2 linked regions of the Marinomonas mediterranea MMB-1 genome follow. The protein of the gene in region 1 interacts with the protein of each later gene in a pairwise test. Links are inferred from orthologs where the notes say so. Each region holds a gene or a part of one and is shown in the gene's direction. Other genes may lie near its edges. The genes, in order: cysE and cysK.

Region 1 (3,154 bases):
CGAAGTGGGAAACAGAAGACAATACGGAGTTTGTCGAAGGGCTCTTTGTCAACATAGGGCATGGTTCACGCGGACTTGTTAGTGCCCCGCTATCTGCTCGCTATTTGACCTCTTTGATCATTGGACAAATCGCGCCGATAGAGCAAACGTGTGTGGACGCGTTACACCCTTCTCGTTTCACTGTAAGAGCACTAAAACGAGGCGACCTCTAAATAGGTTCTAGGTTGCTTCTACTTCTAGGCAAGGTACGAATATAGAAGCGTTATCCACACGCAGAAGCCAGTGGACTTGTTCGCACCTTCACTAGCTAGCTTGACCTAAATTCTGGCGTAATCTTGCGATTGAGGAATATACAGCAAGCACTAGTTAGATCCCACCCAACTCGACGACGGGTAAGAGAGTGAAATCACTAAAAACAGAAACACAACCTTGTAAGACCTTGTGTAATGACACAAGGTCTTACAAAACACTATTTTTCAAATAAATCACAGGCGCTTGGAATCAACTCCTCAAGCAACATCAGTGTTTGCGGTCTATACACGATATCATCCAGTCCTTTATGCAAGGTTCGCAGCTTACCACTCAAACGAACAACATTTGGATTAATCGGTTCGTAAGGATAAATATGGTCTTGCATACTTAACTTATGAAGCTCATCCAGCTCTTCTTGAAGCATGAGTTTCATTGCAAAAAAAATGTCTTTATTATCGATGTCATTGGTTTCCCAGTATGCGTCTGATAGCGCAGAACCCAACTCATAAAATACATTTAACGCATCAGCAACCGTTTTTTGATTCATATTATCTCCAAGCAGACAGTATTTACTTTACTTGCACTCTTGTTTTCGTACATGCTAACCCCATAACCTTCATTCTAGCTGTGAATCAATACAGGTAAATAGATCTTGAGTAATACTATGTACGCTAACGTAACATCGGACAATTTATGGCGATCGCTTCAAGAGGAAGCAAAACACCTTTCTCATGAAGAACCCATATTAGCGAGTTACTTCAACACGACCATTTTACGCCATGACTCCTTGGCTTCGGCTTTGAGTTTTCTGCTGGCTAACAAGCTAGACAGCAGCTCAATCCCGGCCATGGTATTACGTGAAGTGTTTGAAGAAGCCATGACAGCTTCTAACTCTGACATAGTTCGACGCGTAGAAAAAGATATAATTTCAATAAATGAACGTGACCCTGCATCGGACGGATATACAACACCTTTGCTGTTTTTCAAAGGTTTTCATGCACTTCAGGCCTATCGAGTTGCTCATTGGCTTTGGAATGAAAACAGAAAAACCTTAGCCTTTTATATTCAAAGTCAGATGTCGATGACATTTGGTGTCGACATTCACCCAGCAGCACAAATTGGTTGTGGCATTCTTCTTGACCACGCAACGGGCTTAGTCGTCGGCGAGACGTGTGTGATAGAAGACAACGTTTCCATCCTTCAGTCCGTCACACTAGGCGGTACTGGCAAAGAACATGGCGACAGACATCCAAAAATTCGCTCTGGCGTATTAATTGGCGCAGGCGCTAAAATCCTCGGTAATATTGAAGTAGGCGAGGGCGCCAAAGTGGGCGCAGGGAGCGTCGTTCTTGAAGCAGTAAAAGCACACACTACCGTAGCGGGTGTACCTGCAAAAGTAGTAGGCCGAAACAGAGAGCCTGAGCCGTCAAGAGCGATGGACCATTCCATTTCAAATTGCATTAAAGAAAAATAAGAGTGCAGCAAGGCGATACCCTGCCTATCCTATCGCCTTGCTACTTCCCTCATACAATGAGCTCACTTTAGAGCACCTCTTGCATCGACGTAAATTAAATCGTAGCAAATAAAGCTTCCTTCATTTGCTTAGCGATATTTTGAAACAACCACTTTCGATTCCAAAGTAATCACCATAAAAAAACCACTTTTATTAAGATCAACACCTTTAAAACGAAAGAATTAAACTGTATTACAACCCCTTTCACACACTAAAATGAAGCTCAACATCAACCCGAATAAGTAAGAGAATTATGTCTATATCCCACCTATTTTTATGGATTACCGCCGCAATTTGGGGCTTTGCCTTTGTGGCTCAGAACATCGGCATGGAAGAACTGGGTCCATATGGATTTAATGCTGCTCGCTTCACACTGGCTACATTAGCCATGCTGCCACTCGCCATTATTTTTGACAGAAAGAGCACTATTGATCTAGCTGTATCATTAAAAGCCGGACTCTCTGGCGGGGTTATACTTTTTATTGGATCAACACTGCAGCAGGTCGGCATACAGTACACAAGTACAGCGAATGCAGGCTTTATCACGGCCATTTACATGCTTATCGTGCCACTAATGGGACTATTCCTAAAACATAGAATTGAGCGAAAAGTTTGGTTTGGAATAGCGTTTACCGTCGTTGGTTTTTATCTATTAACTGTCGGACCCAACTTAACGGTGCATAAAGGCGATAGCTTGATGCTAGTTGGCGCATTCTTCTGGGCATCCCATGTATTGGTTGTTAATCACTTCGTTAATCGTGTTCCGGTGATCACATTTTCCGTCATACAACTGATGGTCGTCGCCGCTCTCTCTTGGGGAGTTGCTCTCTCAATTGAAGAAGTGTCTTGGAGCGCGATAGAAGTAAGCTGGCTACCGATTGCCTATACAGGCATTGCATCGTCAGCTATTGCTTATTCGTTACAAATGTTAGGGCAAAAAGGGGTCTCTCCAAGCATTGCCGCTTTAATCCTTTCAACTGAAGCTGTTTTTGCCGCTCTAGGAGGTTGGATATTTTTAAGTGAAGAGCTTACCGCGCGGGCCATTTTCGCTTGCACACTCATATTCGCTGGCATGATCATCAGCCAGTGGCCTCAATCCAAAAAAACGCTCTCAGTAACCGCATAATAAAACAAGCAGCTCGTTGATTCCCTCTTCGAGCTGCTTATGTTTCAAAATAGCCGTTTTTTAGTTGTCGCGTTTAAACAATAGTGCTTAGACAATAGCTTTCGTGACGAGAAATGTACTCAAAGTAACGCCTCAACATCTTCTGCATTGAGCGGTAACTCTCGATCAATGGGCGTCGTCAGCACCATCATAGTGTTAGTATCACTCAGGTCAATTAAGCGCTCAAGCAACGCATCAAGTTTCGACAATGAATGCGTGGAGAC
Region 2 (3,321 bases), 1.3 Mb from region 1 along the record:
TCAGCCGTTTCTCGTATCTCACGCTCACCAGGTAAGAACACAAGTATGTCGCCTGCGCCTCGATAACCTGATTGCCTTTCTTCTTCGATCAACATAGCAACGGCATCGCATATACCTTGTTCCATGCTTTGATCTTCGTCCAGCTCTTCGTAGTCCGATTTACTGAGTAACGGTTGATAGCGAATTTCAACAGGGTATGTTCTGCCCGAGACTTCAAAAACCGGTGCATCACTAAAATGCTTCGAGAAACGTTCCACGTCAATCGTTGCTGAGGTCACAATGATTTTAAGGTCTGGTCGCGATTTAAGAACGCGCTTTAGGTACCCTAAAAGGAAGTCTATGTTTAGGCTTCGTTCATGCGCCTCATCAATAATGATAGTGTCGTACTTTTGAAGAAATTTATCTTGTTGGATCTCAGCCAATAAGATCCCGTCGGTCATCAGTTTAACCAGCGTTGTTTCCTGACTTTCATCAGTAAAACGGACTTGATAACCCACGGCGGTGCCAAGTTCAACATTGAGTTCTTCAGAAATACGCTCTGCCACGCTTCGTGCGGCAATTCGTCTAGGTTGAGTGTGCCCTATTTGACCCGCAATGCCTCGACCTGCTTGCAAACACATTTTCGGCAGCTGTGTTGTTTTACCAGATCCGGTTTCGCCTGCAATAATAACCACTTGATTCTCTTCAATGGCTTTAACAATATCCTTGGCTTTTGCTGCAACCGGCAACGACTCGTCGTATTTAATGTCAGGCATCGACGCTTCACGCTCTTCAAACATCCGCCGAGAGCGTTCAATTAAGTTATTTAACTCGTTTTGAAGCTTGTCTGTTGGGCTATTTTCGGAAGATCGTTTGGATATTGTGTCAATTTTTCTCTGAATGGCGTGACGATCTTTCGCCATCAATTTTTCTTGTATGTCAGTATGCAATGCTAAACCCTAAATACATAAAAGCGCGCAAAGAAATATCGGGGCGCTTTTATTAGTCACTTTAATTAGCAAACATTCTACCTGATTTAAACAAGGGACGGGATAGTGCAACTTCTTTAAGACTGCGACTTTTATAAAATTGATCGTCTCTAAAGCAGACAAATGAGAATTTTTGCTATTTAGACATTTTTATCGTTATATTGGATTGAAAATACACCGTCCTGCCCCATCATAATGAAAACAAACATACAGAGGAAAAGGCTATGTCTGAAAAAGTATTTAACGACAACTCACTTACAATTGGCGATACACCACTTGTTAAATTGAATCGCATCGGAAATGGAAACATTTGGGCCAAGCTCGAGTCGAGAAATCCAGCCTTTTCTGTAAAGTGTCGTATCGGCGCAAACATGGTTTGGGATGCGGAAAAAAGCGGTGTTTTAACGGAAGGTAAATCGCTTGTTGAGCCCTCCAGTGGTAATACGGGAATTGCATTGTGCTTTGTCGCAGCGGCACGAGGCTATCCAATTACCATTACGATGCCTTCAAGCATGAGTCTAGAACGCCGCCAAGTAATGAAAGCTTTAGGAGCAACAATTGTCCTAACTGAGCCAGCAAAAGGCATGAAAGGCGCAATCGAAAAAGCAAAAGAGATTGCTGAAGACCCAAGCTTTGTGTTGCTGCAACAATTTGAAAATCCAGCAAACCCAGAGATCCATGAGAAAACAACAGGCCCTGAGATTTGGAAAGACACTGACGGCGAGATCGACGTTCTGGTTTCCGGTGTCGGAACTGGTGGGACGATAACTGGTGTTAGTCGCTACATCAAAAACACACAAGGGAAAGCCATTATCAGTGTCGCTGTTGAGCCAACAACATCGCCTGTGATCACTCAAACGCTAAATGGCGAAACACCAACACCTGCTCCTCATAAAATTCAAGGTATCGGCGCGGGCTTTGTTCCTAAAAACCTTGATCTGTCTGTTGTTGATCGTGTCGAGCAAGTCTCAAATGAAGACGCTATCGATATGGCAAAACGCCTAATGAGAGAAGAAGGCATTCTTTGCGGTATCTCATGTGGCGCTGCCGTTGTTGCAGCAGAAAGGTTAGCGGCTTCTGATGAATTCGCTGATAAAAAGATCGTTGTGATTTTGCCAGACTCAGGCGAACGCTATCTTTCTACCGCTCTTTTTGAAGGTGAATTCTCAGACAACGAACTTGTTCAATAAAGCACATAAAAAAGCTCAGCCACTAGGCTGAGCTTTTTTCATACAAGTCTGACTTACTATTTAACGACTTTTAACTGAAAGCCTTTTTCTGGCTTCGGTGGCTCTGGTTCAGGATCCAATTCCTCTGGCTCAAACGCTTCATCAGGAAATACAAGGCCATCACCGCTTTCTTTTGCGTACAAGGCCAATGCCGCTTCAATTGGAACGTACACCTGCATAGGTTTACCACCAAATCGCGCCTCAAAACTCACGCCCATTTTATCCATTAACAGATTGCGCACGGCCGACATACTAATATTTAAAACAATCTGTCCGTCCTGAACAAATTCTGTTGGAACGACCGCTTTCTCATGCTCTGCATCAACAAGTAAATACGGAGTCATATTGTTATCAGCTACCCACTCATAAGTTGCATTCAATAAATACGAGCGTTTTGGGATCATGTTTCAACCTCGGTAGTATAATAAAAAAGGGGCTTAGGCCCCTTTTGAAAAATATAAAAACTATAAGACGTATAGACGATCAGTCTAAACGCATTTCCTGTTCTGCTTCAGACAGGCTTTCTTTGAAAGACTCACGATCAAAAACAAGGTCCATGTATTTGTATAAACCTTTCGCCTGCTCTTTAGGAATATCAACACCTAGAATTGGCAATCTCCACAAGATTGGAGCAAGGCAGCAATCAACCATTGTGAATTCTTCGCTCATGAAATAAGGCTTCTCTTCAAAGATCGGAGAAACGTTAATCAAGCTTTCACGCAACTCTTTCTGAGCATTTTCAACAGCGTCTTTGTCTTTGCTCGTCAAAATCAAATCAACCAATACCGCCCAGTCTCTTTGGATACGGTACATGTAAAGACGGCTTTCACCACGCGCAACAGGATACACTGGCAACAACGGAGGATGAGGAAAACGCTCATCCAAGTATTCCATCATCACGTTTGGCTCGTACAAAGACAAATCTCGGTCTACTAAAGCAGGCAGTTCGTTGTATGGGGTAACTTCCACAAGCTCATCAGGTTTGTTGAAAGGATCAACATCAATAATTTCCACTGTTACCGCTTTTTCAGCTAATACAATGCGCACACGATGGCTGTAATGATCTTCCCCGTCAGAGAAAAATGTCATGGAAGAGCGTTTGGCAATCACACCCATGTAAAACC

Evidence for each region.
Region 2: the proteins of cysE (region 1) and cysK interact in binary tests that used the Escherichia coli proteins (3 or more experiments, as listed by UniProt). The link is inferred for Marinomonas mediterranea MMB-1 from one-to-one orthologs.

What each region holds. Positions count from the first base shown.
Region 1 is NC_015276.1:3,296,628-3,299,781, forward strand. The notes cover bases 1-2,821. They hold cysE (serine O-acetyltransferase), read left to right. Parts: upstream 1-916; coding sequence 917-1,726; downstream 1,727-2,821. Other genes in these bases: mnmC (bifunctional tRNA (5-methylaminomethyl-2-thiouridine)(34)-methyltransferase MnmD/FAD-dependent 5-carboxymethylaminomethyl-2-thiouridine(34) oxidoreductase MnmC), read left to right, coding at 1-212; MARME_RS15105 (hypothetical protein), read right to left, coding at 470-799; MARME_RS15115 (DMT family transporter), read left to right, coding at 2,019-2,821. Outside these bases: more of MARME_RS15115, read left to right, coding at 2,822-2,891; MARME_RS15120 (Lrp/AsnC family transcriptional regulator), read right to left, coding at 3,011-3,154.
Region 2 is NC_015276.1:1,987,977-1,991,297, reverse strand. The notes cover bases 188-3,175. They hold cysK (cysteine synthase A), read left to right. Parts: upstream 188-1,192; coding sequence 1,193-2,158; downstream 2,159-3,175. Other genes in these bases: MARME_RS09075 (glutathione S-transferase N-terminal domain-containing protein), read right to left, coding at 2,681-3,175; MARME_RS09080 (ClpXP protease specificity-enhancing factor), read right to left, coding at 2,215-2,601; hrpA (ATP-dependent RNA helicase HrpA), read right to left, coding at 188-902. Outside these bases: more of hrpA, read right to left, coding at 1-187; more of MARME_RS09075, read right to left, coding at 3,176-3,313.